DNA from 3 places in the Clostridium omnivorum genome. Region 3 is predicted to be linked to each of the others. Evidence: riboswitches for the same ligand, from Rfam matches in the RefSeq annotation. Region 3 holds a riboswitch; each other region holds the start of a gene.
The links. A riboswitch is a leader RNA that binds a small molecule or an ion and turns the genes downstream of it on or off. The one in region 3 is predicted to bind cobalamin.
Positions count from the first base shown of each region.

Region 1: it holds a riboswitch for cobalamin, as region 3 does, so the genes downstream of both, bsdE14_RS18260 (energy-coupling factor transporter transmembrane component T) here and bsdE14_RS15060 (cobyric acid synthase) in region 3, are expected to answer to the same signal.
Region 2: it holds a riboswitch for cobalamin, as region 3 does, so the genes downstream of both, hemA (glutamyl-tRNA reductase) here and bsdE14_RS15060 (cobyric acid synthase) in region 3, are expected to answer to the same signal.

Region 1 covers NZ_BRXR01000001.1:3,864,375-3,875,102, forward strand. The annotation lists gene hypF (carbamoyltransferase HypF) at 1-1,729, opposite strand, end outside; gene bsdE14_RS18235 (DMT family transporter) at 1,871-2,770, shown strand; gene bsdE14_RS18240 (aminopeptidase) at 2,888-4,015, shown strand; gene bsdE14_RS18245 (D-alanyl-D-alanine carboxypeptidase family protein) at 4,033-5,274, opposite strand; gene bsdE14_RS18250 (NUDIX hydrolase) at 5,417-6,025, shown strand; gene bsdE14_RS18255 (hypothetical protein) at 6,022-6,369, opposite strand; cobalamin riboswitch at 6,475-6,653, shown strand; gene bsdE14_RS18260 (energy-coupling factor transporter transmembrane component T) at 6,728-7,594, shown strand; gene bsdE14_RS18265 (ABC transporter ATP-binding protein) at 7,582-9,195, shown strand; gene bsdE14_RS18270 (ECF transporter S component) at 9,216-9,899, shown strand; gene bsdE14_RS18275 (DUF4430 domain-containing protein) at 9,947-10,728, shown strand, end outside.
Region 2 covers NZ_BRXR01000001.1:4,213,540-4,224,267, forward strand. The annotation lists gene bsdE14_RS19960 (BglG family transcription antiterminator) at 1-1,117, shown strand, start outside; gene bsdE14_RS19965 (PTS sugar transporter subunit IIA) at 1,119-1,553, shown strand; gene bsdE14_RS19970 (PTS sugar transporter subunit IIB) at 1,606-1,896, shown strand; gene ulaA (PTS ascorbate transporter subunit IIC) at 1,911-3,185, shown strand; gene bsdE14_RS19980 (SIS domain-containing protein) at 3,251-3,994, shown strand; gene bsdE14_RS19985 (DUF2238 domain-containing protein) at 4,151-4,771, opposite strand; gene bsdE14_RS19990 (YidC/Oxa1 family membrane protein insertase) at 4,892-5,785, opposite strand; gene bsdE14_RS19995 (TetR/AcrR family transcriptional regulator) at 6,057-6,593, opposite strand; gene cls (cardiolipin synthase) at 6,900-8,429, shown strand; cobalamin riboswitch at 8,585-8,755, shown strand; gene hemA (glutamyl-tRNA reductase) at 8,974-10,170, shown strand; gene bsdE14_RS20010 (NAD(P)-dependent oxidoreductase) at 10,128-10,728, shown strand, end outside.
Region 3 covers NZ_BRXR01000001.1:3,183,624-3,194,351, forward strand. The annotation lists gene cobS (adenosylcobinamide-GDP ribazoletransferase) at 1-263, shown strand, start outside; gene bsdE14_RS15040 (hypothetical protein) at 513-1,274, shown strand; gene bsdE14_RS15045 (permease) at 1,413-2,486, shown strand; gene bsdE14_RS15050 (TIGR03943 family putative permease subunit) at 2,527-3,267, shown strand; gene cobU (bifunctional adenosylcobinamide kinase/adenosylcobinamide-phosphate guanylyltransferase) at 3,340-3,930, shown strand; cobalamin riboswitch at 3,973-4,164, shown strand; gene bsdE14_RS15060 (cobyric acid synthase) at 4,303-5,790, shown strand; gene cbiB (adenosylcobinamide-phosphate synthase CbiB) at 5,795-6,733, shown strand; gene bsdE14_RS15070 (pyridoxal phosphate-dependent aminotransferase) at 6,756-7,820, shown strand; gene cobT (nicotinate-nucleotide--dimethylbenzimidazole phosphoribosyltransferase) at 7,833-8,906, shown strand; gene bsdE14_RS15080 (cobyrinic acid a,c-diamide synthase CobB) at 8,907-10,289, shown strand; gene bsdE14_RS15085 (ATP-binding protein) at 10,460-10,728, shown strand, end outside.

The DNA.
Region 1 (10,728 bases), 680 kb from region 3:
CTACAACATTGTGAGAGAAGTCATAGCCAAGCGCTTTATATATATATGATATAGCCATCCTATAAGGCTCTTTTATTGATTTTTCTCCTCCACACAAGTTTGCGTAGGAAAGATGCCCAATTCTCTTGAAATTCTTAAAATTGCATATTAAGAATTCGCCGCCCCAAATAGCGCCATCTGTACCGTAACCAGTACCGTCAAAGCTAATTCCGATTACTGTTTCATTTAGCTTGTTTTCAGCCATGCAGCTAGCTATATGAGCATGATGATGTTGGACTTCAAGCTTTGGAATATCAAATTCCTCTGCAAAATGGGTTGAGGTATACTCAGGGTGCATATCGTGTACTAATAATTTTGGTTCGAAAGAAAAAATTGTTTTAAAATGATTTATATTTCTTTTATAATGCTCATAGGTTTCTAAATTTTCCAAATCCCCATTATGCTGGCTCATAAAGATATAGTCAGATTTGGAGAGCGAAAAGGTATTTTTCATATTTGGACCTAAACATAGTATTCCGTCTTCAGCACTTTGAATTATAGGCTCTGGTGCATAACCTCGTGCCCGTCTTATTAGTCTCTCCTTGTCATTGATGACTTTTACTACTGAATCATCAACAGGAATAAAAATATCTCTATTATGAAGTAAAAAATAATCAGCAATACTATTAAGATTTCTTATTGCAGATTCATTTTCAAATTCTAGTGGAAGTCCATTAACATTAGCGCTAGTCATTATAAGAACCTCTAAACCATTTTGGAATAATAATTCGTGCAATGGAGTATAAGGCAGCATTACACCCAATGTATTTTGGTTAGGAGCGACGGCTTCTGGAAGGGTATAGCCTGAATTTCTTTCTAGAAGAACAATGGGCTTACGTATTCCGGTAAGAAGCTCTAATTCCTTTTGATTCACGTTACAATACTTTTTAACAGTATTGATGTCTTTCATCATTACTGCAAAGGGCTTGTGTGGTCTCCTTTTTCTTTCTCTTAGTTCACTTACTGCTTTGAAATTTGAAGCATCACAACAGAGATGAAAACCTGTTAGACCCTTAATAGCAAATATATTGCCAGCTCGTAGAAAACTTTGAGTTTGCTTTATCACAGCATACTCATTGCAGTGAGGAGAATCTTCTTTTATCACATTCCCATTGTGGTCTGCTAACCAAATATGAGGTCCACAATCCTTGCAAGCATTGGGCTGAGCATGAAATCTCCTATTAGTAGGATTTGTATATTCTTCGTTACAGATTCTGCACATAGGGAATTTCTTCATTGTTGTTTTATCCCTATCATACGGAATAGACTTTATTATGGAAAACCTTGGACCGCAGTTTGTGCAATTGGTAAATGGATATCCATATCTTCTATTATTAGGGTCAAGAATATCCGCTTTACAATCATCGCACATAGCTACATCAGGTGAAATTAAAGTAATGCTCTGTTCTACTTTCTCGCTTTCTTTAATAGAAAAATCTGTATAATCAAGCAGCTGCTTTTCTTCGATTTCAATATTATCTATATAAGAAAGAGTTGGGGGATTATTTTTTAAGTTGTAGATGAATCTCTCAAGGTCAGCCTCAGATCCCTGCAAATCTATATAAACTCCTTCTGAATTGTTGTTTACCCATCCTTTAAGTTTAAGAGAGGTTGCTAAGTTATAGACAAAAGGTCTAAAGCCGACCCCTTGAACAATTCCAGATACTTTAATAAAAATTCTTTTGTTCATAATTTATCCTCGCTTTAAAGTGTCAAATAGTATTTCAAGTACTATTATAATTAATTATGATAAAAACTTAAAGTATACCTGTATACTAATTTAGTATATAATTAAATGAATGATTAACTTAGTTGTAAAGGAGCATTAACAATGGGGGAAAAGAAACTTGCACATATTTTGGCTGTTATAATAATGCTTATTTGGGGGGTGTCTTATCTAAGTATTAAGGTTGTTGTTGCAGAGATAAATCCGGTATTGACTGCTTTTTATAGATTTTTAATAGCTTCCATAATCTTGTTTATTGTTATGAAGATAAGATATCCTGAGGAAAAGATATTGAAAGAGGATAGACTAAAGATGGCACTAGGAGGACTTACTGGAGTTGCCTTGTATTTTTTCTTTGAAAATTATTCAGTACTTTTTACATCAGCATCTAATGTAGCTATATTATTATCTTCCATTCCTGTTTTTACACTATTTGCACAGAAAATAGTTTTTAAGGAAAAGATGACTATACCAAAGGTTTTAGGAGCTGCACTAAGTTTTGTAGGAATAGTAATAATAATTGTGTCAAAAGAAAAAATAAGTTTATTTTCAAAGGGTACTATTGGTGACTTAATGGCATTGGCAGCTGCATTAACTTGGGTTGTTTATAATATAATAACTAGTAAATTTAAAGGAACATACAAGAGTATAACTATTACTACATATCAAGGCATATGGGGATGCGTATTTTTAGCACCATCTTTACTATTTAGCAAGTTTACAATTCCATCAACTAAAGCTTCTTTAAATTTGATTTTTTTAGCTATATTTTGCTCTTGTATTGCTTATGCGATGTATATATACTGTTTGGAGCATTTAGGCGCTACAGTTATCACTACATATATAAATCTTCAACCAATTGTAAGCTTAATTTCAGCAAAACTTTTAATTAATGAAATTATTTCGGTATGGCAGGTGGTTGGAAGTGCAATAATAATACTAGGTGTTTTTCTAGTGGGATTTGGTGAAAGGTTTAATCTAAAGAAGTTTGAGGATTTAGTTTAGTGAGAAAATTAAAACTTTTATTTCATTAGGGTGTAAATATTGAAATAAATATGTTGTATGAAATTTAAAAGTTTGATAAGATAACAGTGTACTAGTAAAATTTAGGAGGATACAATCATGGGGGATAGTAGATTAAATAAACTTGCAAAACTATTAGTAAATTACTCTACAGAAGTAAAACCAGGTGAATTTGTTTTTGTTATGAGTGACGAAGTTGCAACACCATGGATGGTAGAGGTAGTAAAAGAAGCAGTTAAAGCTGGAGCACATGTAGAAACAATGTTAAATTCCGGCGATGTAGCTGAAGTTAAATTAAAATATAGCACAGCTGAACAACTTCAGCAGGAAAACTTCATAATGAAAAACACCTTAGAAAAAGCTGATGTTTGGCTTTCAGCTTGGGGCTCAAGAAATACTAAGTCAAATTCAAATATACCATCTGAGAAGTTGCAATTAAATGCAAAAGGCGCAACTAGCTGGAGAACAATATACTCCTCAAAGATGGGAGACGGAAGCTTAAGATGGTGTGGAACTCAATACCCAACTTATGCAGATGCACAAGAAGCTTCAATGAGCTTTAGTGAATATGAAGATTTTGTTTATGGAGCAGGATTATTGGATGCTGAAGACCCAGTAGCAGAATGGAAGAGAGTAAGCGCAGAGCAAGAAAGATGGGTTAAATATCTTGATACAAAAAAAGAATTGCACTTTATATCAGAAGGGACAGATATAAAGGTTAACGTATCAGGGAGAAAGTGGATTAATTGTGATGGTAAGGTTAATTTTCCAGATGGGGAAGTATTTACTTCACCTGTAGAAGATGGTATTAATGGATATATAACCTTTAGCTTCCCAGGAATTTATGCTGGAAAAGAAATTGAAGGCATAAGACTAGAAATAGAAAAAGGTAAAGTTGTTAAAGCCACAGCAAAGAAGGGTGAAGATTTACTATTAGCTCTTTTAGCTACTGATGAAGGGTCCAGCAATTTTGGAGAAGTAGCTATTGGTACAAACTACGGAATTAAGAATTTCACAAGGAATATGCTGTTCGATGAAAAAATAGGTGGAACAATACATATGGCTATAGGTGATTCTATGCCTGAAGCAGGTGGATTAAATAGATCATCAATTCATTGGGATATGCTTTGCGACATGAGAAATGGCGGTAAAATTTATGCCGATGGAGAATTGTTCTACGAAAATGGACATTTTATAGAAGGAATTCTAGAAAAATATAATTTATAATATAAAAGAAGGACGTCTTATTTAGAGGTCCTTCTTTTTCTTTTAATAGCTAAAGCTAAAATAATTAAAAGCACAAATGAAATAATAGATATAGATGAAATAATAATAAATTTATTTATATAGCTTTTATCAAAGTTCTTTGTAGGGTATATATTGTATGAATATGTAGTATCTCTATCCCTAACTTCTAATTTTCCCACAGGTGTATTCACATCTAATTTTCTTGGATCAAATTTATTAATTTCAAAGGATGTCTCATATTCAACATCGTTTTTGTATCTTAGTATATCTTCTTTTACCGTAAAATCAATTTGTATTTTCTTAGACAGTTTATTAAACGGGCTTATGTTAAATTTTGTATCACTGTTTAAGAAAGGAATAATACAGTATTCAGTGTCGAGAGTCTTTATAATGGAATTCTTTTTTATAATCGGTTCTTTTGAAGCAGCATAACTCCAGCTAATTATTTTTTCCATATCTTTAAAAACTACGGTATCATTTTTATCATATTCAGATTTTAAAACCACACCTAAAATTCTTCTTCCATTTCTTTCATAAAGAGCAAGAAGACATCTTCCGGCATCTGAGGTATAACCGGTTTTTCCGCCAATACAACCATCTTTTCCAAGCAGTTTATTGGTATTTTTAATAGTAATTTCTTGGTTAGTCTCAGTTGTAAAAGTGCTGTTGCTCTTCTTTATTGTATCCATTATCCAAGGATAATTATATACTTCTCTGCCTATAACGGATAAATCGTAGGCAGTCGTATAGTGATTTGGATCATGAAGCCCGTTGGGAGTTACAAAATTTGTATTTTTTAAATTTAGGTTTTTTACTTTATCATTCATAAGAATGGAAAAGTTATTAATATTGCCACTGATGTTTTCTGCTATCATATATGCTATATCATTGGCTGAATATAAGAGCATAGCGTCCATAGCATTTTTGGCAGTGAGTTTATCCAAAGCAGGCAGATCTAAAGAAGATGGTTCCTGCATTTTAGCTTTTTCTGAATATGTAAGGATATCACCAGGCTTTTTATTCTCTGAAAGCAGCATAGCGGTTACTAGCTTAGTTATACTTGCGGGGTAAAGTCTAGTATCAATATTTTTTGAATAAATTATCTCTTTAGTATCTACATCAACAGTGATTGCGGAGGTGCCTATTATACTTGGCTCTGTTTGGGCGGCAACTGCATTTTCACAGAAAAGACACATTATTAATAATAAAAAAACAATTATTTTTTTCTTCAAAACCATCTCTCCAAATTATATATTTTTCATATATACAAAGTATATTATTAAATGGTAAAATTTACAATAAAAAAATTATTTTATTAGTTCTTTATTTAATATATATTATAAATGTAGGAGATACAATAACATTTTAGAGGTGATATTATTGAGTATTGACATAAATAAGATATTTAAGAACAGAAAAGCAGGAATCATAGGAAATTATAAAAAAAGTTCAGTGATGATTTTGATATATGAAGAAGAGGGAAAGGAATATTTAGTTTTTGAAGTCAGATCAAAACAACTGAAGAGTCAGCCAGGCGATATATGCTTGCCAGGAGGAAGGATAGAAGCAAATGAGGCTGCAAGGGATGCAGCGATTAGGGAAACAATGGAAGAACTTAATGTTGAAGAAAAGGATTTAGAATACATTGGTGAAATGGATTATTTTATAAGTCCCTATGGCTCTATTATGTATCCTTTTATAGCTAAGCTTAAAAGGATACCTGAAGAGCCAAGTAGGGACGAAGTTGATCATATTTTTAAAGTGCCCTTGGAGTTTTTTATAAATAATGAGCCCTTATTATATGAATTAGAAATAGGTCCAAATTTAAAAGATGATTTTCCTTACAACTATATTCAGGGGGGGAAGAATTATAAGTTTAGTAAGGGAAAATTAAAGCAGTATTTTTATAAGTATCAAGAATATATTATATGGGGATTTACGGCAATGATAGTTAAAAGCTTTATAGATATATTAAAAAATGAGCTTTAACTTGTTGCCTTTTTCCTTCCAATGCCAAAAAGTATCAAGGATAGAGCTACTGCAAATAAATATACAATTAAATAGATTATTGATATTAACCTTGAAGCCATAAAAAATTTAAGATATATGAAGGCTGCTAGTGAGACAATGGTCCAAAATAGAGATACATAGGACATTTTATTGTTTCTGCTTCTCCAAGCATCTGGATCTTTCATATTACCAATTATTTTGTCTCTGCTTTCATTTTCTTTTGAGGTTTTTATTACTAAAGTCTTAAAGTAAAATAAAAAGGCTAGGGCAATAATTGATACTCCTAGAAAATAATAAGATAAAGATAAACTTGTTATAGTCATATTAGTTACCTCCGTTTAAATTACTTGTTTATTTATTAATAGTATAACCATATATAAACTTAATATTTTTTATACAGGGTTAACTATTGAAAAAAGCAGTTAATAATGTTATGCTAGTATTGAAAATGAAATAAAAATTGCATGAGGGAATGTGGTTTGAATCCACAACAGCCCCCGCTACTGTAATCATAGACAAATGGTATATAACCACTTGATTTTATCAGGGAAGGTTACCAGGAGGATGAAATGTGAGTCAGGATATCTTATGCAATTTGTGTATAATCCACCTTCGGAGGGAAGGCTAGGTAATTTATTGCCGGGCTTTTTCTAGTTCGGTTTTTTATTTTTCGGAGGAAATATGAAAAAAGAAAACACTCTACATATATTAACTGTTGCTGTTATATGTTTCTCGCTGCTGATATTAACATTTTTAACTAATAATCCAGTGATTTTAGGAGCTGTTCTAATAACTTGTTTTATTATATTTTATTCTTGGAAAAGCATAGACAAGTTTAAGCTTGGAATTATTTACTTTATACCCTTCTTTATTGTTACGGTATCAATTAACTTTATTTTTGTAGATGAAGGAAAAAGTAAGCTTTTTTCAATTGGTAACAAAAGTTTTACTTTAGAAGCATTGATATATGGAAGTATACTAGCTTTTAAGCTGTTGCTTATTATCTACATTTTTATGATAATTTCAATTTTACTTAATTCCGATAGAGCTGTGTCTTATTTTTCAAGTAAAGTTCCAAAATCTACATTGATTTTAATGATATCCTTTAAGCTTTTTGCCATAATGAGACAGAGAATTAACAGCATTAAAGAAATTTATAGCTTAAGAGGAGTAAATTATGAAGGAAAGAGTTTAAAAGATAAAGTGAAAAGCTATGTTCCTATACTTTCTATACTTTTGGAAAGTTCATTAGATGGATCTTTTGATATAGGTGAGGCTGCATATATTAGAGGCTTTTTAAGTTCAAAAAGAAGCGTATATGAAAGACAAAAGTTTTTTCATAATGACTACTTTTTAATTGGCAATAGCCTATTACTTGTAGCATTATATTTGATTTTCGATATTCTTGGAAAAGTTAAGTATGATGTATATACGAATATGTCAATGTATAACGCATTAAGCATTTCAGCAGTATTTATAGCTGCACTTACAGTTTTAATTTCAATACAGCTTTTAATAAAATCAAGGAGTAAAAGATGGCATATATAGATATTGAAGGATTAAGTTATAAATATCCTGAAAGCAATAAAAATGTTTTAGATAGTATTAATTTATCTATTGAAAAAGGTGATGTTTTACTGTTATTAGGTAGTTCTGGTTCAGGAAAATCAACACTTGCTAAGTGTTTATGTGGTTCAATTCCAAATTTTTATGGTGGTACTATATCTGGCAAAGTATCTCTTGATAATACTGAGGTTGATAAAATAGAGCATAAAGACAGAGCTAAAGAAATAACTATGGTTTTTCAGGATCCTGAAAAACAACTAGTAATGAACACTGTACATAGAGAAATAGCTTTTGGACTTGAAAATGTTTCAGTACCAGAAGAACAGATAAAGAGAAGAGTTTGGGAATCGCTTCAATTTTCAAATATACTAGACTTAGCATATACAAAAATTAATACCCTTTCTGGGGGTCAAAAGCAAAAGGTATCAATAACTTCTGCAGTTGCATATATGCCTAAATGTATTATTTTAGATGAACCAACCTCTCAGCTTGATCCAGCTGCAGCTGAGGAAGTAGCTGCACTAATAAAAAAAATTAATGAAGAGCTTGGAATAACATTGATTATTATTGAACAGCGAATTGATAGATGGTTTGATTTGGCGGATAAAATAGCAGTTATTAAAGAAGGTAAAATCTCTTTTGCTGGTTCAAAGGAAGAAATGTACAACAGTAAGGATGAGTATCTATTAAGATTTCTTCCTGGATATTTAAAATTATTTAAGCATTTAAACATAGATAGGATGCCTAAGAGCTTTAAAGAGGCAAGAAAGGAGCTTAAGGCTGCAAATATAAAGATTAACCAACAGCAGAGCATAAGCTCAAATAATAAAGCCGTCATTAATATTAATAATCTTAACTGTGGTTATGAAGGAAATAATGTTTTAAGGGATACAGATTTAGAAATTAAAGAAGGAGAGTTTTTGGGTATATTAGGTGCTAATGGCGCTGGAAAAAGTACACTTCTAAAAGCGATTACAGGACTTTTAAAGTATTCAGGTAGCATAAAACTCTATGATAAGGAAGTTAAAAAAATGAAACTAAAGCAGGTTTCACAAACTATTGGCTATGTTTCACAAAACCCAAATGATTATTTATATAAAGATACTGTTTATGAAGAATTGAAGTTTACACTGGATAATCATGAGATTAAGGATTTATCTGTCATTGAAGAAACTTTAAATGCATTAGGGATTACTGAACTTAAAGACAGAAATCCTAGGGATTTAAGTGGCGGAGAAAAGCAGCGCGTTGCTATAGCAGCAATGTTAGTATTAAGGCCAAAAGTTTTATTATTAGATGAACCAACAAGAGGCTTGGATAGCGAAGTTAAGAAACTACTAGGAACGATTCTAAAGGATTTAAACAAAAATGGAACTACAATAATCCTTGTAACACACGATATGGAGTTTGCTTCACAATACTGTAATAGCTTTTGCCTTATGTTTAATGGAGAAATAGTTTCTAAGGGAAGTAAATACGATATATTTAAAGATGGAATATATTATACAACAACAATAAATAAATTGGTTAGGGATATTAACCCGGACTTATTTAATCTCAGCGATATATCGCAAATTTTATAGAATCAGTAAAGGAAATGATTATGAAAAAATTATATATTTATTTTACTTTCTTAGCATCACTGATTTTAATGATTTTGGCAATTAAGCTTGGAGGGAGTGAAAAATTTTCTCTTATAATAACAGTCTTTGTAATTATTATTCTAGCCGCTAGTTATTTTTATTTTGAAAATAGTAGTATGGGTACAAAAGAAATTGCAGTAATTGCAACCCTTAGTACTTTTGCTGCAGTTGCTAGAGCAGCATTTGCAGCTTTTCCCAATATAAAGCCAACTACATTTTTAGTGGCATTATCAGGGTTAGTTTTCGGACCTTATGAAGGTTTTTTAATTGGAAGTACTGCAGGATTCATTTCTAATATTTTTCTTGGCCAAGGACCATGGACGCCATGGCAGATGTTTGCCTGGGGGCTAGTTGGAGCAATATCAGGCTTAATAGGAAAAGGAAAAAAGCCTTCTGCTGAAAAATTTTCAGTAATTTGCTTTCTATATGGCTTCATGTTTGATTGGATAATGAACTTATGGCATGTGATTGGCTTTATAAGACCACTTAATATTAAAACCATTGCACTAGCTTATGCTACGGGTTTAACTTTTGATATAATGCATGCAGTCAGCAGCTTTATATTTTGTATTATATTCTACGACAGCTTCTATAAGGTAATGGACAGATTTAAAAAGAGACTTAAAGTTACATATTTGAAATAAAAGCTACTTTTATATAAATTATTATTACTTTTAAAGGGGGAAATATAATGAAAACAAAGAAAATATTTTTAAATAGTATTTTCACAATTACAATGGTTATTCTAATTACAGCTATGCAGCTTATGGGTGCTGGATTAAGAGTTAAAGCTGTAGAAAATCCAACAGCGCACTTAAGAATAGAAGGCTTAACATCAACTATGGTTTCTGGTGATATTAAGGGTTCCAACGCCTTTGAAATGGTGAAGACACTTCTTCAAAATAATAATATAAAGATGGAAACAGATCCTAAATATCCAACTTATATCACTACTATTGGAGATTTAACTGCCAAGTATCCAAGCGGATGGAACTATTATGTAAAAAATTCTACTAAGATAATAACACCAAATGTAGGTATGGACCAATATATTCCACAGGAAGGTGACTATATTGTTTTATATTATGGAACATATGAAACTCCATATATTAATAATATAAAGTTTACACCTAATATAGTTAAAGAAAATGAAAATATTACTATTACTTTTAGCTATGATTATGTAAAATACGATCCTGTAACTTATGTAGGTACTAATACAAATATGCCAATAGCAAATGCTGTTGTGGTTATAGATGACTTGCTTCCAATGGCAACTAATAATAAAGGTGAAATAAACTTACCTTTTGGACTTTCAAAGGGGCAGCATACATATAAGATAAGTGGGTATAGAACTAATGATATACCAACTGTTGTTATGGATAAAGGTACATTTACTATTGATGGAGTTAATTCACCAAGCATGAACTATTCTGATGCTGCTTATGCAAACAAAGTAGTAGAAATAGATAA
Region 2 (10,728 bases), 1.0 Mb from region 3:
AGTCTATCAAGACGACATGGATGAAGCAAATATAATATCGATGTATCTGTTTGATGAGCTGCAGGAAATTCAACCGTTGGACAATAACAGTAAGGAATACTTTATTCATGGTCTGACACTTCACTTAAGAGTTGCTATGTATCGCATAAGAAATAAAATAGTAATTCAAAACGAACTCCTGTCTCAAATAAAAGTAAGTATTCCTCTCATATATGAATTTACTAAGAAGCAATTATTAAAATGCGAAAAGAGATTTAACTTAGAGTTTGACGAAAACGAGATTGCTTTTATAGCAATGTATATAGCCTCAGCTTATGAAGGCAGCTTTAAAATAAAGTCAAAGCTCACTGTGCTCTTGGTTTGCTCTTTCGGCATAGCTACATCTTCAATATTAAAGACAAGGATACTACAGGCTATTCCGGAGTGTACTATTGTTGGACCGCTTCCGGAAAGGGATGCAAAGGATTATCTTAACAAAAATGAAGTCAATTTAATTATTTCTACTAATGACTATCAGGTAAGTGATATTCCAGCTATTGTAGTTAATCCACTATTATATCAAGAAGATGTTGATTTCATTAAAAATCGTCTATTTCAGCTTTCCTATGCAATGATGTGCAATCATTTTATCAAGTCCTATGTTAATTGTGAAAAGGAAGAAATAAAGCAGACATATATGAGGAATTACGTAGCAAGAGAAGACATTCAGATTGTTGAGTCCTGCAGGAAATGGGAGGATGCAATTAGACTGGCAGCAAGGCCTTTGATTGATAAAGGCAAATTGGAGCAGAGATATGTAAATAGAATGATTGAGGCAGTAGAGCAGTTTGGTACTTATATGGTCTTAGTACCTGAAACAGCATTTATCCATGCAGGTACTGAAGATGGTATAAATGAAAACTGTACAGCAATCTTAGTACTTAAAAATCCTATAGTATTTGGAAATAAAAATAGCAAGACGGTGAGGAACCTAGTTGTTCTTGGAGTTAAGAACAAAAATGAAGATTCGCTGTTAAAGCTTATATATATTTTTGAAAATGAGTTGAATTTATTGAGTCTGAAATCCAAAACAATAACTAAAGATATTATTCTCAATATGCACGGTTTGGAGGGATAGCATGAAGGAACTAATTAAATTTGAGAATATAAAAGTTAAGGTAGAAGCAAAAGATTGGAAGGAAGCTATAGAAATAGTAGGAAATCTGTTGTTAGTAAGTGGAAAGATAAAAGAAGGATATATAGAAAGCATGATTAAGGCCGTTATTGATATGGGACCATATATAGTTATAACTCCAGGGCTTGCACTGGCACATGCACAGCCATCATCAGATGTAATTGAAAATGGGGTGTCCATTATAAACTTAAAAAGCCCAGTAAACTTTGGAAGCGCAAATGATCCGGTAAATGTAGTATTATGTTTGGCATGTACTGATACTGACTCACATATAAATGTACTGCAGTCAGTGGCTGAGAAGCTTATGATAGAAGGAATGATTGAAAGGCTTGCTTCCTGTGATAATGAACAACAAATTTACTCGCTGATAAATGAATAGGACTTGGAAGTTTATTCATTTAATATAAAGTAATTTAAAAAGGAGGGATAATGTGGATAGGGTAGTTATTCAAACAGTTTGCGGATTTGGATGCGGGTCTTCACTAATGCTCAGAATGAAGATAGAGAGTATTCTAAAAAAGCATAAGCTGGAGGCAGAGGTATTTTGCGGCGATGTTGGCACTTGCTTGTCTAATAACTGCGATGTAATATTTATTTCAACTGAACTTGCCGAAAGAATTATGGAAAGAGCAAAAGTAACCGTTTTTAGTATTGACAACTTCATGAATCAAGCTGAAGTTGAGGGTAAGGTTTTAGCTTATTTTGAAACACTGAAAAAATAAGAGGGGGTTAATTTATGGCAGTGTTAAATTTCATAATTAACGAGATTTTTGGTCAAGGCGCAATTTTCTTAGCTCTTATAGCATTAATAGGTTTAATTTTACAAAAAAAATCATTTACTGAAGTTGTTCGTGGAACAATGATGACTGCTATTGGATTCTTTGTTCTATCTGCTGGTACTGGCATAGTTACCGGAAATTCTATTGATGGTTTGGCAAAAGCATTTAATACAATGCTTCCACAGGCTAATGCAGCTACATCAGTAGATATCGGTGCACAATACGGCACCCAAATAGGAATTGTAATGGTAGTTGCATTCCTTATTAATATTTTATTTGCACGTTTTTCAAGATGGAAATCCGTATTCTTAACAGGACATATGTTATATTGGTTCCCATTCGTATTTATTGCAGCAGGAGTTGATGCAGGACTTACTGGAGCTAAATTGATTATACTGGCTACAATATTCACAGCAACATACATGATAGTTTCTCCAAACTTAATGCGTCCATTTGTAAGAGAAGTTACCGGTGATGATTCCTTTACTATAGGACATCCAACAACAATATTATCTGTAATATCCGGAACTCTAGGGAAGCTCATAGGCGATAAGTCAAAATCAACAGAAAGCCTGAAATTCCCTAAATCATTAGGCTTTTTAAGAGAAGTTTCAATTACTGGTTCAATTACTATATGCATAACTTATATTGTTATGGCAATTATACTAACAGCTAACGGCTTTAGTCCAGCTAAGGTTTGGGGTTATGCCGGCGGAAAAACTGGAATGTTCACTTATATTTTTACACATGCAATTTATTTTGGTGTAGGTGTTACCGTATTGCTTCAAGGTGTTCGTATGTTGATTTCTGAAATAGTCCCCGCATTTAAAGGTATAGCTGACAAGGTTGTTCCCGGTGCTATTCCTGCACTTGACTGCCCAATCGTATTCCCGTATGCACCAAATGCTTTAATTCTTGGATTCATAGTAGCTATGATTACCTCAGTTGTTACAATTGTTTTGACAGCAGGAGTATTCCCAACAGTTATAATTCCTTTAACATTTACTTGTTTCTTTGAAATAGGAACTGCTTCCATCATAGGTAATGCAACAGGTGGAGTAAGAGGCAGCATTGTGGGTGCAGCAGTTTCTGGTGTTATAATGGTATTCCTGGTTGGCTTTGGTTCATATTTCTTCAGCCACACTATTAACTCATGGATGCTTGTATACGGTGGTCAGGACTTCTCATTATGGGGTATAATAGAAGGCTTAATTGCTAGACTAATATCTTAAATTAAAATAATAATTTTAAATAAGGCATTTCAGTTTGAAGTGCCTTCGTTCTTCGGAGGGTAAATATGAATTTCGATTATATTGATAGAGTTTTTCAGCTTATTAAAGTTATACAAATTAAAGAAAAAGAAAATATGGAAAAGTGTGTTGAGCTGCTAACAAAGGCAATACTGGATAAAAAGTCTATATATACCTTTGGGGCAAGCCATGCAGGCATATTAAGCGAAGAAATGTATTACAGGGCAGGCGGCCTTATGATGATGAATCCTATATTCGGAAGAGAAATCATGCTTGATACCTCTCCAATTACAATAACAAGCAAGATGGAAAGATGTGTTGGCTACGGAACAATACTTGCTAGCAAGGTCCATTTTAAAAAGGATGATGTGCTTATAATTCACTCTGTTTCAGGCAGGAATCCCGTTTCCATTGAAATGGCCATTGCTGCAAAGGAAAAGGGCGTAAAAATAATTGGACTTACGAACTTGGCATACTCCAAGTCTGTTTCCTCAAGGCATCCGTCAGGTAAGAATCTTTATGAATTTTGTGATATAGTTCTTGACAATCATGGTGATATTGGTGATGCCTGTGTTTCTGTAGAAGGCTTAGATCAGAAGGTAGCCCCGACTTCTACTGTCATTGGTGCAACAATTTTGAACTCAATAGTGGCAGCTACAGCTCAAAACCTGGTTAAGAAGGGCATGAGAAGACCGCCTATATTCTATAGTGCAAATATTGATGGCGGCGATGAGCTAAATGAAAAATTGTATGAGGAATACAAGGATTCAATCCACTATGATTTTATATAAATTTTAAAGGTCTCTCCGGAGACTTTTTTCTATAGCTCTGATTGTAATAATTGATATCATGAATGCAAAGTTGATTTGATGTATAAGAAAAATAAAAGGATTCTAATTTTCAGTTAGAATCCTTTTATTTTAAGAAGAAACCTGCTGAAATTGATATTACAATGAATCAGTCTTATGAGTGGCTTTAAAAATTGAAATGCATGAATTTGCTGTAGCATTTTTTACTATCGGTACACAGGCAACTACAGCACCTATAGTTCCACATATGATATCACCCATTGTGTCATCTAAGCTAGCGTTTTGACTTCTTAATCCGAAAAGTTTATCTGTTGTAAATTCATGAATTTCCCAAATACCAGCCATAGCAATAGAAAAGAACAGACTGAAAAGTACCATAGTTTTTAAATTTAAATTATCTATTTTATTATTATTTAAATGATTATATATTGATAACCCTAAAAAGCATAGGATAAAACCTGAGAAAAAATGTTCAATTTTATCAAGATGCGGAATTATTGTATAGCCTCCGAACTCATTAGCTAGGAACATGGTAACAAAAATGAATGCTAAAATTGAAAATCTTAGAGCAGGAAAAATATCTATTTTAGTTATTTTAATTATTTCCTTCATAACACACAATACTGCTGAAATTAACAATGGCTGTATAGTTTTAGCTTTATTTCCTCTAACAAAAAAATAGATAAAACAAATTAAAGCAAGAATGTATAAAAATATTTCAAAGTAATCATTAAATACATATTTTCTTTTGCTTTTCATTTATTATTCCCCCATAAAAATTTATTTATAGCAATTAATATTTACTAGATCCATTTAGTTAAGGGATTTTAAAGACTTTACAATAATAGACCTAAGTTAATAGCTTGGATACATTTTTTATTAATTTGACTTTTGTACTAAAGCCTCTCTTGGTTGTTTATTAATTATAAATTTATTCATAAAGATCTGCTGAGCGATTTGAAGGATATTTGAAATAATCCAATAAAGTCCTAGTCCAGTTGGAACACTAAAAGATATAAAACCAGTCATAATTGGTGAAACTAGTGACATACTTTTTTGCATAGAATTTTGAGCAAGGTTGTTATCTTGTTGAGGAGTTTGATTCATGGAGTATTTCATTGAAATATAAGTAGTAGCCACAGCAAGTATAGGTACTATAAGTAGAATCCAAGCTTGTATGTCCGGCGAACTTCCAAAAAGTTTACCAGAATCAAGAGAAGGTATTGCTCCAAGGTTGATACCAAAAAAATTCATATTTAATAATTGGTCTTTTGATATAAGGCCGTTTATACTATATAGCTTGTCAGTATTTTGCGAAAAATAATTAATTATGCTTAAGTCATGTATAGAAGAAGCTTTTACAGCACCAGTAGGGATCAGGCTAAATAACTTGCTAATTGTTTCTGCAGGTACTCTGAACATGTACTTTAGCGGTTGTGAAATTACATAGTATAAGGAAAAAAGAATTGGCATCTGTATTAAAAGAGGCAAACATCCACTTGCAGGATTTATATTATTTTCTTGATATAGCTTCATTGTTTCTTGGTTAAGTCTTTCGGGATCATTTTTATATTTTTCTTGAATTTTCTGTAATTGCGGTTGAACTTCGCCTATCTTTGCTGTGGAACGGTACTGCTTAATTGTTAAGGGAAGTACTAAGGTCTTTATGAGAACAGTAAGAAGAATTATGGATATTCCATAGTTTTTAAAGGCTAAAGTATTATATATTATTCTTAATAGTGTACCTATAGGGTAGGAAATAAAGTCTAGCATTTTAACAGCACTCCTTTGTCATATAGAATTTTAATTTGAAGTTTGAGACTTTTGCCGAATATTTATATATATATTAAATACAATGTTACTGTACCGGTTGGACGGTATATTAATATTATCAAATTAAAAATAGGCTGTCAATTAAATAGTTTATAATAAATAATATAGATACAAATGAGGCAATAATACTTCTTATAAGATGTTTTTTTGCCATAAATAAAAGGAACTCATATTGAGTTCCTAAAAAACTTAATTATAGTAATAAAATTATTTAACACTCTTTTGCTAAGTTCATAAGCCTCTCCATAATCGCTTTTTTTGTATCTTCAGGATATACATCTATGCCAAGAAGAAAAGAAGATGCTATTCCATCGCAGGCTAGGCTTATTATAATACCTAAAATAGGATCATTTAATCCATTCATTTTCTCAAACCATTGTTTACGATTTTCTAAAACTGGCTGAAGGAGCTCTTGATTTAAGGCAAATGCGGCTATAATTCCACTCATTGTATTGTAATCAATCTTAGCAGTATTAAATTGTTCTCGTATATAGCTTATAAACCAGCTATTAGGAAAATCAGAAATTGTAGTATTCTCTCCTGCCGCAACTTTTGACTCAAATAATGCTAGATTATTCTCAATAAGCCCTTTCATTAGCGCATCCTTGCTGGGAAAATGGTATAGAAGTCCTCCCTTACTAATCCCGGCTTCTTTTGCTACTTCCTCTAAGGTGAAAGAATTTAGGCCTTCTTCCATAATCAATCTATTGGATACCTCAAGAATCTTTTGTTTTACTGGATTAGTCATAATATCAACCTTTCTATATAAAAATTAAATTTACAAATTAATATCTATCATTAAATTAATGGTTATGTTATATTAAATACAATATTACTATACTGGTTGAACGGTACAATAATGTTAACAAATTATATAAAAGCTGTCAATTAAGTTGATTGAAATAAGTAAAAGGCTATATGTAAAATATTATTGCTATATTTAACACTACTTATATAGTATCACTTAGGACCATATTAAATCACTAGTTATTTATAATGGCAATGAAAAATTTAACGCTATGGATGAGGCAAATTAGTTTGGAGGGGTACTAAAATGAAATTTTTTAGGATAATGAACAGTAGAATATTTATTACTTCAACTTTGCTCCTAATACAGCTTATTTGGTTTATTCTTTTTCTAATTAGACTAACAAACTATTATGCTTGGATAAATGCTGCATTTTCAATATTAAGTATTTTGATTGTCTTATATATTATTGGAAATGATGAAAATGCTTCCTATAAGATTGCTTGGATTATTCTAATAATGGTACTGCCTTTGTTCGGAGGCCTTTTTTATCTATTCTTTGGTAACAAAAGGCCCTCTAAAGTAATGCAGCTGCGCCTAAGTAGAGAACATAAAAAATCAATTGATTTGATGAAGAAAGAAAGTAGTATTCTTAAAGAAATAGGTGATTTAGATCAGCGTGTTCAAGGAACTTGCAGATATCTGCAAGAAAAAAGCTTTTATCCGGCTTATAAGAATTTAGAAACTACCTACTATCCTTTAGGAGACATCATGTACAAAGATATGCTTTTAGAATTAGAAAAGGCTAAATATTTTATATTCCTTGAGTATTTTATCATTGAAGAAGGAATCATGTGGAATAGTATACTTGAAATACTCACTAGAAAAGCAACCGAAGGTGTAGATGTGCGAATGATATATGATGATGTAGGGTCTCTTTTCTTGCTTCCAGGTGATTTTGAAAGAAAGATGGAAAAAAGGGGAATTAAATGCATGGCATTTAATAAGTTTAGACCAATTCTTTCTATGGTAATGAATAATCGAGATCATAGAAAGATTTTAGTTATTGATGGAAACATAGCTTTCAATGGAGGTATCAATCTAGCAGATGAATATATTAACGAAAAGAAAAAATATGGTCATTGGAAGGATACAGGTGTAAAAATAAAGGGAGATGCAGTTTGGAGTTTTACATTGATGTTTTTAGAAATGTGGAATACGTTTAGGAAAAGTACGGATATTCTAGAAAACTATAAATCTGATCATAGTTATGAGGAAAGTCTAGAATATGATGGCTATGTGCAGCCATTTTCAGATTCACCTTTTGATGATGAAACAATTGGACAAAACATTTATATAGAATTATTATCACAAGCAAAAAGGTATATTTATATTTTTACTCCTTATCTCATTATTGATAATGAAATGAAATCTGCTCTTTGTATGGCAGCTAAAAGGGGAGTAGATGTTAGAATTGTTACACCAGGTATTCCAGATAAAAAAATTGTTTATAGGCTTACCCGATCCAATTATGCACCTCTTCTAAAGGCTGGAGTTAAAATATATGAGTATTCTCCAGGATTTCTTCATGCTAAAAGTTATGTTTGCGATGATGAATTTGCAGTAGTAGGGACTATCAACATGGATTTTAGAAGTTTATATTTGCACTTTGAATGTGGAACCTTTATGTATAGAACTAAAGCTATAATGGATTTAAAGAAGGACTTTGTAGAAACAATTATAAAAAGTAAGGGGATAAATATAAATGACTGCAGGCATGGATTTTTTGGCACACTATTTGATGCCGTGCTTAGGATGTTTGCTCCACTTTGTTAATTAATTTATAAATACTACAATGCAAAAAAGTAACCAACTAGAAATGACTATAATTTTGAGATAGGTCCGCTTTCATTCTGTATTAAGTAGCAATATTTGTAATCAGAATTTATGTCTATTGAATAATATATAAACATAGTATATAATCAAAGTAGAATTTAATATTTGTTTTAGGTACATTAAGTTTAATAGGGAAAGTGGTGAAAATCCACTACAGCCCCCGCTACTGTATACGGAGACGAATTTCGACCACTGGCTTTTATGCTGGGAAGGTGAAAGGAGGGAGACCCGTGAGTCAGGAGACCTGCCTAAAATCAAAAGCTAATCCTTCGGTGGGAAGGGAAATGGCATAGCATTTTAGACACATGATTAAGCTGATTTTAGCATTTTCAGTATGTGGGAAATTTGTGATTGTTAGACCTCTACCTCAAAAGGGTAGGGGTTTTTTATTTTGTAAAAAATTGTAGAATTTTTCTGCAAGCATGGCAAAAGACCATTATATTAATATCAGAAAAAGGATAAATTAAGTTTTGGAGTTGATAGAATGTTACAGCTTATCGGTATTAAAAGTAATTGCACCGTTGAAATCAGAGAAAAGCTTTCAATAATACCTAAGCATAGTGAAAGAACAATTAATGAGCTTCTAGGATTATGTAAAGAAGTAGTGGTACTAAGTACATGTAATAGAACGGAGATATATTTTGATTGTGAAATAAGCGATGAAGGTGTAGTAGAAGAGATTTTCATTAGATTAGGATGGAATAAAAAATTTATTAACTATATATTTCGAAAAAAAGAGGAAGAAGTAACTAAGCATTTAATGGAGCTTTCCTGTGGCTTTTATTCAAAAATTTTAGGTGAGGATCAAATACTAGGTCAGGTAAAAATAGCTTATGAAGAGTCCTTGAAGCTTAAGGCAGTAAGCAGAGATCTTCAACGTCTTTTTCAACTAGCCATAACTTGTGGAAAGGAATTTAGAGATAAGGCAGAACTTTATAAAATTCCAGTATCTTCCTCATCCATAGTTGTAAAGGAAGCATTAGCTAAAGGTGCAAAGAAGTTTATGGTTTTAGGTTATGGAGAAGTTGGGCAATTAACTTGTAAATATATTTTAGGCATCAATTTTGAAAGTTTGTATATAGTTGTTAGAAATGGAAGCTGCATTGATATTAATGATCATAGGATTAGAGTCATACCTTTTGAACAAAGAAAGTATCATTATAAGGATGTGGACTGTATTATAAGCTGCACATCGGCACCTCATACTGTAGTGTCAAAAAATGATATTCCTGATAAAAAATTAATTATATATGATTTAGCAGTGCCGAGAGACGTTGATAATGAGGTAGCCTCACTAGAACAGGTTGAAGTATATGATATTGATAAAATAAGCCTTATAGATGATGAAAATAAAAAAATAAGAGAACTAAAAATGAGCGAGTTTAAATACATAGTTGATAAATATATTAAGGAGTATAAAGATTGGCAGTGTATAAAGGAAATAACGCCTCAAATTACAAAGATAAAGATTACTGGAGAAAAAATATATAGCAAAAGATACAATACTTTTGTTAATAAAAAACATACTAAGGATAATGAAGTTTTGGCAAGAACTTTATTGAAGAGCACCTCTGATGCATATGTAAATAAAGCTATAGAGGTTTTAAAAGAAGAGTATTTGAAGGGTAGGGGTGAGGAATGCTTGAAAATAATACAGAGGATTTTTTGTCAACCGAGTTAGAGTATACTCATATTTCCTTGCTATCGTGTAAAACTAAAGTTCTCATTATAGGTGGAGGAAGAGCAGGGTATATAAAAGCTATGAGTCTTGCTAGTAAAGGCTGCAAAGTTTTTGTGCTTTCTGAAGAGTTTATATGTGATTTTGATAATTTATTAAATATGTCAAATGTGAGCATAATCAAAGGAAAATATGAATCAAGATTTATTCATGACAAACATTTGGTTGTAATAGCTGTAAATGATAAAAAGGTTAGAGAAAAGATTAAAGAAGATTGTGAAAAACTTTATAAGCTTTATTTAGACTGTACAGATTTTAAAGAAGGACAATTTGTTATGCCAGTACAAAGAAAAACAGAAAATGTTATCTTTAGTTTGAATACTAAGGGTGGAAACCCTAAAGCAGCTATATTTTTAGCGAATGTAATAGATAAAACTCTGAGTGAATATGATGAGTTTATTGAGTACATCTGCACTGTTCGTGAAGAGGCAAAGACTTTAAAATATAAGGATGAAATACTAAATTTTATTGTATCAGAGGATTTTAGATTCTTTTACGATA
Region 3 (10,728 bases):
GTACCGGATCTGGAAATTTGTTTATAGGAAATATGAATATCATATATTCTATCATAGCTTTCTTATCCAGTGGAGTATTATGCTTATTACTCATAGGATTTAAAGAAACAGTATTATTATGTGCAACTATTATATTAATTACACTTTTATTTAATAAGTATTGTAATGGTAAAATTGGAGGAATAACTGGAGATATTCTAGGTGCAAATAATGAACTAGTTGAGATTATTTCAATGCTTGTTTTAATTGGGTTTTCATGCTAATAGGTTTTTATAATAAATTGTGATTATATTACATATAATGAATTTAAACTCTAAATCCTCAAGGCATAAAAAATAGGCTATAAGGTTAACTTAATAACAGGATAAAAGAAATTGAATCCTGCTATTAAGTTTTTTTATGCCTAAAATTTTATACTTTATATTTATTTTAGAATTAAATTAGAAAGACTTTTTTACTTAATTCATGAAGCTATAGTAAAAATGTACAAGTTAAAAATTGGAGGTAGAGTTATGAAAAAGATTGTAAGTATAGTAACTACAGCAGCCATATTATGTACTCTAACAGCTGGATGTGCAAATAGAACAACTTCCTACAGGGATGGCGTTAATAAAGGAAGTACAGTAGGACAAAATGGTGTACCAAGTCATAGAGGAACAGCTACAGGAACAGGTGCAACTTATGCAGATGGAGTTTATACTGCAAATGGTGACCAGACAGCTACAGGAATGCAGTCTGCCACAGTATATATTACTAAAGGAAAAATTACAGATATAAACTTAAAATCTGTAGACCCTCAAGGTAGGGATATGGTTTATAATGTTGTACCAAATAATACAACTGGGGGAACTAATATGGGCACTGGAGGTACTGCGGGAGGTACAACCGATGGAACTTCTGGAAGGATTACTGGAGGTAATGTAGGAACAGGTACTGGTGCAGTTACTGGAGGAGCAGCTGGAGCAGCAATAGGAGGAGCTACTGGTGGGCCTGCAGGAGCAGCAGTAGGAGGAGCAACAGGAGCAGCAGTAGGTGGAGCTACAGGTTCAGCCGTTGGAAACTCAACTAGTGGAACTACAACCAATAATACTGGAACAGCAGCAGGCACTGGAACTTCAACTACTCTTGCACAAGCTAGAAAGGACCTAACTAATGCTATGATTCAGAAACAAACTTGGGACGTAAATATAAAAACTAATGTTGACCCAACAATAATAAATAATTGGAAACTAGCTGTTAAAAGAGCAATTGATAAAGCACAAATGCAAAGGTAAAAAATAGAATAATCTTATACAAAAAGGTCTTTATTTTTAATAAAGACCTTTTTGTAAGTTTTTTATTTAACATAAACTATAAAAGGTGGACATAGTATATAGTAAATGTCCATAATAAGAAAGTTGCGGGGGTATAGTATGGAGGCAAAAGGACAAAGATTTTTATATAATATGAATCAACTGATAAAAATATTAGCTGCAGCCGTAATTGTTGTAGTTATAGTATATATATTAAATTCATTTTCATTATTGTATATAAATAAGAGCACATTAAATAATTTTACTACAATTTTTTTTAGCATAATTCTGGAGGGAATTCCTTTTATAATTTTGGGTTCCTTTATTTCATCCCTGATCCAAGTATTTATATCAGAGGAACGATTAGCTAGATTAATTCCAAGAAATAAGCTTATGGGGACCTTTATAGCAGCATTTATGGGTCTTTTATTTCCAGTATGTGAATGTGCAATTGTTCCTATAGTTAAAAGGCTAATAAAAAAGGGACTGCCACTAAATATGGCTGTAACCTTTATGCTTGCTGTACCAATAATTAACCCTATAGTGCTTGCATCAACTTATTATGCATTTTTAGGTAAGCCCTATATGGTTTTTCTTAGGGCTGGATTTGGAGTGGCTTCAGCAATGATTATTGGGTATTTAGTTAGTATATTACAAACAAATAATCCATTGAAAAATAATATTAATCATGATGAACAAGAATGCAGCTGTGGCTATCATAGCCATAGCCATGGTCACCATCATCATCATGAACATTTACATGAGCATGATGATAGCAAATGGTCTGAAATAATTGGACATACTAATTCAGAAGTTTATGATGTAGGCAAGTTGTTTATTATAGGTGCCTTTTTAGCTGCTGCACTGCAAACTTTTATTCCGAGACAGTTAATTTTATCAATAGGCTCAGGAAACCTATCTTCAATAATTGTTATGATGACTCTAGCTTTTGTTTTATCCATTTGTTCTGAAACTGATGCCTTCATAGCAAGAACCTTTTTAAATCAATTTACAGTTGGTTCTATTATTGGTTTTTTAATATTAGGGCCAATGATTGATATAAAGAATACTATAATGCTAAGCGGAAATTTTAAATTAGGATTTGTAGTAAAGCTTATATTTTTAATAATATCTATTTGTTTCTTAGCAGCTGTTGCAGTTGGATTTATACCATCATGGATTTTTGGATATTAACATACTTCCCAGTGTTTCAAGTGAAAGGAGAAAAATTGATTTGAAGAAGACATTAAATATAAATGAAATTGTTTGGTTTATTATTCTTGTATGCTTCTCCTATTATATTGGCTCATTAATTTTTACAGGGAGGATTAGCTTGTTTATACACCCTAAAATGGACGGCTATGTTAAGTTTGCATTTATATTTTTTATTATATTATCTGTTTATCAGCTGGGTAGGATTTTCACCAGTAGAAAAGAAAATAAAATTAAGTACGGATATGTAATTTTTATGGTACCACTAATTTTAGGGATTTACGTAAATCCACAAGGGTTGAATGCAGATGCCGCTGAAAATAAAGGAATATATGTAAATGGACAAAATCATTTTAACCATGAGCATATACACGATTTTGTAAGAATAAATTATTTAGACAAGGATGAAATAATCTTAAATAACAAAAATTTTTTGGATGTTGTTAATGAATTAAATACACACACTGATGAGTATAAAGGTAAAAAGGTTGAATTTGAAGGCTTTATTTTAAAGGAAAAGGACTTAGATAAAAATCAATTCTTAATTGGAAGAATGCTATTAAGCTGCTGTGCAGCAGATGCACAAAGTATAGCTATATTATGTCAGTATGAGAATGTAAAAGATTTTAAGCAGGATCAATGGGTTAAAGTTAATGGAATAGTGGACTCAACTAGGGATAAGAAGGGCGGCAGAATATTTATAATAAAGATAGAGAATATGGAAACAGTAGATAATCCAGTAAATAAATATATATATGAATAAAAACTGCAGTTTTTTATGCAGTTTTTGTTTTGCAATTAATTGATTGAGTATATAATTAGTATTAGTATTTGAATGGTTATTACTAAGAGAAGGCAGGGAGGTTTCAGTGTGGAGAAGAATAGAGTTATTTTAGTAACTGGAGGAAGTAGAAGTGGGAAAAGCAAATATGCTGAAGAAATGCTTAAAAATAGGGATGAAGTATTATATATTGCTACAGCAATAATTACTGATGCGGAAATGGAAAACAGAATCAAAAAACATATTGAAAGAAGAAATGAAAAATGGACAACCTATGAAGGATTTAAGGATTTAGATTTAGTTCTGGAAAGCAATAAAGAAGATACAATTATGCTGGATTGTGTTACCATAATGCTTACAAATTTAATGTTTAGCACAGAACGAGACTTCGATAATATGTCATTAGAAGAAGTGGAGATATTATATAAACAAATAGAAAATCAATTTTATAAATTAATTTCAAAGGCAAAGGAGCTAAATAAGACGCTTATAATGGTGACTAATGAAGTTGGATACGGCTTAGTTCCTGAATATAAAATTAGCAGAATTTTTAGGGATATGGCTGGAAGTATAAATCAATTTATAGCTTCATTATGTGATGAGGTATATTTAGTCGCTTGTGGTCTACCTGTTAAGTTAAAGTAATGGAGTTGACAAGTCATTACAGGTATTGTACACTAGATATGGAAATTGAATACAAACTTAGGTGCCTATAATGGGTGAAAAGGGAATGCGGTTAAAATCCGCAGCAGCCCCCGCTACTGTAAGTGAGGACAAATCTTGAAATACCACTCGATGATTAATTATGAAAAGCATTGAGGAAGGTCGGGATGAGGAAGATTCACAAGCCAGGAGACCTGCCTGAGTACATAGTTACAAAGCTTTCGGTGGGAAAGGTCTTTACATAGATATAACTCCGACTTTAGGTCGGTTTTTTTATTTTATAAAGGTGGTGAACTGAAAAGCTTGCCACTTTTTTTCTTTTTAATAGGCTTAGAATTATAAGGGGGTACTTTCATGGCAAGAATCATGATTCAAGGCACAGCTTCATCTGTAGGAAAAAGTATTTTAGTTACAGCACTATGCAGAATTTTTAAACAGGATGGATTTAAGGTTGTACCGTTTAAATCACAAAATATGTCTTTAAATTCATACATAACGCTGGACGGAAAAGAAATGGGAAGAGCCCAGGTGCTTCAGGCCTATGCAGCTGGATTAGAGCCTGAGGCATATATGAATCCTATACTTTTAAAGCCTACCTCAGATAAAAAGTGCCAGATAATAGTGAATGGCAAGGTGTATGGAAATTCTACAGCAATGGAATATCATAACTTGAAACTAGAATTTAAAAGTATGCTTAAGGAGCATTTTGAAAAACTGGAGAAGAATTTTGATATAGTAGTTATGGAGGGAGCAGGAAGTCCTGCAGAGATAAATTTAAGGGATAGGGATATAGTGAATATGGGCATGGCAGAGCTTGTAGACGCACCAGTCCTTTTAGCAGGGGATATTGATAAGGGAGGAGTTTTTGCCTCTCTAGCTGGAACTATGCTGCTCCTAAACGACGATGAAAAGAAAAGAGTAAAAGGAACTATTATAAATAAGTTTAGAGGGGATGTAGAGATTTTAAATCCTGGACTTGATATGCTGGAAGATATTATACATATTCCTTGTATTGGCGTGGTGCCATATTTTAGGCTTCAGCTTGAGGATGAGGATGGTGCTGTGGAATTTAATAAAAATGTTAATGCACCTATTGATATAGCTGTTATAAAGCTTCCAAGAATATCAAACTTCACTGATTTTGATGCTCTCAAAGCTGAAGAAGATGTATCTGTAAGATTTATTACTTCAGTACAGGAGTTTGGAAAGCCTGATTTATTGGTTATTCCGGGTAGTAAAAATACTATCGGTGATTTAATAGCATTAAGGAATTCAGGCCTTGAAGAATGTATTAAGGAATACAGTAAAAGTGGGAAAATTATAGGAATATGCGGTGGATATCAAATGCTGGGAAAGAGCATTGTGGACCCTTATTTTGCCGAAACAGAACTTGAGAAAATTGAAGGCATGGAACTACTTGATATAAATACGGTTTTTCATAATGATAAGGTTACTACCAGAGTTAGAGCTGAAGGAATAAAAGACTCAAGCTGTGTTTATGGTTATGAAATACATATGGGAGTAAGTAGTTATGGTAAAGAAAGCAGACCTTTATTTAAAATAGTTGAAAAGAATGGTGAAAAAGTATGCTATGAAGATGGTGCGATAAATGAAAAGGGTAATATTATGGGCACTTATATTCATGGAATCTTTGATGGAATTCAGTTTAGAGAAAAGCTGCTAAATTCTATTAGAAGGGAAAAGAAAATTATGGAGAAAAAGTCCATAGCCTATGAAAGCCTGCGTGAAAAGGAGCTAGATAAGCTGGCAGATACGGTAAGAAAAAGCTTAAATATGGAATATATATATAAAATTATGGGCGTTGTGCCTAAAAGCTGGTGATACGTTGATAGATATACTTGCAGCAGTAATAATAGACTTTATAATAGGAGATCCTTCTTGGTTTCCGCATCCAGTAATTTATATTGGTAAACTAATAAGCTGTCTTGAAAAGAGCGGCAGAAAGCTGTGTAAAAAGGAAAGTACTCTTAAGCTTTGGGGAGGATTAATAGTTTTAGTTACTGGCTTTATAAGCTTTATAATTCCGTTCATTATTTTAAGGCTTATCAGTAATTACAAGCTTTTATACCATATTATTAATATATTACTCTTATGGACTGTAATTGCAGCTAAATGTCTGCACAAGGAAGCTATAAAAGTTTATGAAGAGTTAAAAGAAGGTAATTTAGAAGGTGCTAGAATAAAGCTCTCCTATATTGTAGGCAGGGATACAAATGAGTTAAACGCTTACGAAATTATAAGAGCGGATGTGGAGACAGTAGCAGAAAATACCTCAGATGGAGTAATTGCTCCATTAATTTTTGCTATGGTAGGAGGAGCACCACTCGCCATGCTATATAAGGCAATTAATACAATGGATTCAATGCTGGGATATATGAATGAAAAATATAAATATATTGGTTTTTTTCCAGCAAAAGTAGATGATGTTTTTAATTATATACCATCAAGAATTACAGGAATTCTTATTGCTCTTTCAGCACCAATTGTAAATGGTAATATAGTTCATAGCCTGAAGATAATGTGGAGGGACAGGAAAAATCATAAAAGCCCAAATTGTGCCTACCCTGAAGGAGCTGCAGCAGGTGCCATGGGAGTTCAATTAGGTGGGATAAACAGATATTTTGGAGAGCTTGTGTATAAGCCCACTATAGGAAATAAGAATAAAGAACTTGGATATAGACACATTTTAGACACTATAAAGCTAATGTATGCTTCAGAGATTATTTTAATTATTATATATTTAATTGTTTTTATCATAAAGTAGAGCTTGTTAAAGGAGTATGGCAATGATACATGGTGGAGATGTTTATTCAGCAGGATTGCTTAAAGGAAGAGAGTTAATAGATTTTAGTTCAAATATTAATCCGTTAGGAGTTCCAAAATCATTTTTGGATAATATGAATAAAGCTGTAGAGGCTTTAGTGAGGTATCCAGATATAGAATATAGAAAGCTAATTGAAAGCTTAAATTTATATATAAGAGAAACTTATAAGGTTAGTTATTTAACTCAGGATAACTTTGTATTAGGAAATGGAGCATCAGAGGTAATAGATTTATGTATAGGACATAGTAAGAAGGTTCTCATTTTAACTCCATCATTTCTAGAGTATGAGTTAAGTGCTGTTAAAGCTAGGTGTGAAATTCTATATTCCAGTTTAGACGAGAATATGGATTATGATTATGAAGATATAAATAATAAATTGAGGGAGGTTGACAGTTTTATCATTGGGAATCCTAATAATCCTAATGGAGGAATACTGGATAGGGATAAGTTTAAAGAAATACTTAATTATTGTGAGAAAAATAAAAAGATCGTGGTTGTGGATGAAGCCTTTATAGAATTTACAGGGGATAGAGAACACAGTGTTATTAAGGAGATTGAAAAATATAAGTGCTTATTAATCATAAAGGCAATAACAAAATTTTTTGCTATGCCTGGGATACGATTTGGCTACGGTATTAGCAGCAACAAAAGCTTAATTAAACAACTTAAAGCTAAGCAAAATCCATGGAACATAAACTGCTTTGCAGAAATAGCTGCAATATACGCTTTAACAGATAAAGAATATACAGCTTCTTCCCTTAAATGGATTGCAGAAGAGAGAAAATTTTTAGAACTGGAGCTAAGCAAGCTTAAATGTATTAGCAGAGTTTATAAAACCCATGCCAATTTTATATTATGTAAACTTAAGGGCATTGATTGTGATACTCTATATGAAAGATGCTTAAAAAAGCAAATTCTAATAAGAAGAGCTAGTAATTTTAAGGGACTAGATGAAAACTTCGTAAGGTTTGCTGTAAAAGATAGAAAGAATAATGCAACACTCATAAATGCTTTAAAAAATATATAGGAGGATATACAGATGGGGATATTAGAAAATACCTTAAGACAAATAGAAAACCTTGATAAGGAGGCAATAGCACAGGCTGAAGAAAGACTAGATAATTTGATAAAACCTATAGGTAGTTTAGGAGCTTTAGAAGACATTGCTGCAAAAATGGCAGGAATTACTGGTAAGGTAAAAAACAAAATTAGCAAGAAAAACATAGTAGTAATGTGCGCTGATAATGGAGTATGTGATGAGGGTGTAAGTGCAGCACCCCAAGAGATAACTTATGCTATGGCTAATTATTTTACTATGGGAGTAACAGGGGTATGTGTGCTTGCAGAGCATAATAATGCAGAGTTAACAATTGTTGATATTGGTGTAAAGGGCAAGTTTGATAATCCAAAAATAATTAATAAAAAAATAGCAGAAGGAACTAAGAATATCCTTAAAGGATCTGCTATGACAAGGGAAGAAGCCGTGCGAGCAATAGAGATAGGAATTGAGACAGTAGATAAGCTTGTTGCAGAAGGCTATGATTTATTGGGTACAGGAGAGGTTGGTATAGGAAATACAACTACTAGTGCAGCTGTACTCAGTGTTCTTTCCGAATTACCAGTTGAAACAGTAGTGGGAAAAGGGGCTGGACTTACAGAGGAACAGTATATTAACAAGAAAAGAGTAATATCAGAAGCTATAACCTTAAATTCACCTAACAAAGAGGATGTAATAGATGTTATTGCAAAGGTTGGGGGCTTTGATATTGCTGGACTATGCGGATGTTATCTTGGAGCTGCTAAAAATAGGGTGCCAATAGTAATAGATGGTTTTATTTCTTCAGCAGCAGCACTATGTGCTTATAGATTAAATCCACTTGCTAGAGACTATATGTTTAGCTCTCACCTTTCTGCGGAGCCAGGAGCAGCATATATGATGAAAGAATTAGGACTTGAACCAATATTAAATTTAAGAATGAGACTAGGAGAAGGGACTGGATGTCCTATGGCATTCAACATAATAGAAGCTGCATTAGCTGCCATGAATAATATGTATACCTTTAATGAAACAATTATGTCAAATGAAAACCTAGTTGATATAAGGGAAAAGTAAATGAGGAGTATAGTAATTTCATCTAATTGCAGTGGAGGCGGAAAAACTACAGTAACCTTGGGAATTATGAAAGCACTTATAAATAGAGGCTATGAAGTGCAGGGTTATAAGGTAGGTCCAGATTATATAGATACAGCCTTTCATTCTTTTATTACTAAGAAGTCTTCTAGAAATTTAGATTTATATTTAATGGGAGAAGATGGAGTAAAGGCAAGTTATTCTAGAGGTCTTGGACATTACGGAGTTATAGAGGGAGTAATGGGGCTTTATGATGGGAAGGGAATAGATACAGAATATTCTACAGCTCATGTTTCAAAGGTACTTAATTTACCGGTGGTGTTGGTGATAAGCCCTAAAGCGCAGGTTGCTACTCTATGTGCAGAAATAAATGGTATGATAAGCTTTGATAATATCAATATTGCAGGAGTAATACTTAATAACGTATCAGAAGGCTATTATAATTTATTGAAGCTTTCAATAGAAACCTACTGTAATATAAAGGTTTTTGGATATGTGCCTAATTGCAGTGAATTAGAGTTAAAGTCAAGGCATTTAGGACTTGTACAAAGTAGTGAAGTACAGGAGTTAGGGGAAAAAATAGATAGATGTTCCAAGCTTTTAGAAAGTTATGTGGATATGGACAGTTTAATTGAAGCTTTTAGAGAAACAGAGGTATACAAGGATAAATTTCATCTAAAGGATAAAGGTATTACAACTGCAGTTGCCATGGATAAGGCTTTTAGTTTTTACTACAAGGAAAATTTAGAACTTTTAGAGGAGCTAGGTGAGGTAGTATATTTTAGTCCACTTGAGGATAAGAGTATCCCATCAAATATAGACTTTTTGTACATAGGAGGAGGTTATCCCGAAGTTTTTGCGGAGCAGCTCAGCAGCAATAAGCCAATGTTAAAAAGTATAAGGGACTATCTTGAAAAGGGAGGAAGGACTTATGCTGAATGTGGGGGGCTTATGTATCTAACTGAAAAGATTTTTAATGATGCTGATAGCAAAGAGTATTTTTATTATGCTGTAGGCTTTTTCAAAGGAAGTGCTTTTATGAGTAAAAAGCTTCAAAACTTTGGATATGCAGAGCTGAACATTAAAAACTCAAAATCCATGCTTTCAAAGGATTTGAGAATAACTTGTCAGGAATTTCATAAATCTTATGTAGAGCTTGAAGAAAGCACTGTGTATAAAGTGGAGAAAAGGTTAGTTAATGGTGAAATAATAAAATGGGATTGTGGATATTTTAAGAAGAATGCTATTGCTGGATATGCACATGTACATTTTTTTAATAATATGGACATGCTACAGGAATTAATAGGCATAAATGCTAATAAAAAATATATTGCTGATTGTGATTTGGAATATAAAAATAAATAGATTGATTAGCTAGGCTGGGCATAAATAAAAGCCACCGAGCTTATAGAAATGGGGCTATTTTACAGTAAGATAGCCTCTTTATTATGCTAAAAACCTTTCGATAATAGAATATAAAATTAACTCAAAAAGAGTTATGACTTAGATTTAAACTATTCTATGAGGTGGAAAAGATGCAAAATCTTTTTAAAAGTAAAATATTCACAAAGAAGTTTTTATCCTACTTAATAATAATGTGCGTGACAATTCTTGCTATAGTATACGTACTACTTAACAACACAAGGAAATCTTTAGAAAGTCAGCAGCTAACTATGATAGAAAATTATAGGAAGGATTCAGCTAATTTGATATTGGGCTGGTTAAATGGAAAGAAACATGATGTTAAAAATCAAGCTGTCTATTTAAGTAATTTAACAGACCAAGAACTAAAGTCAGAAAAGAT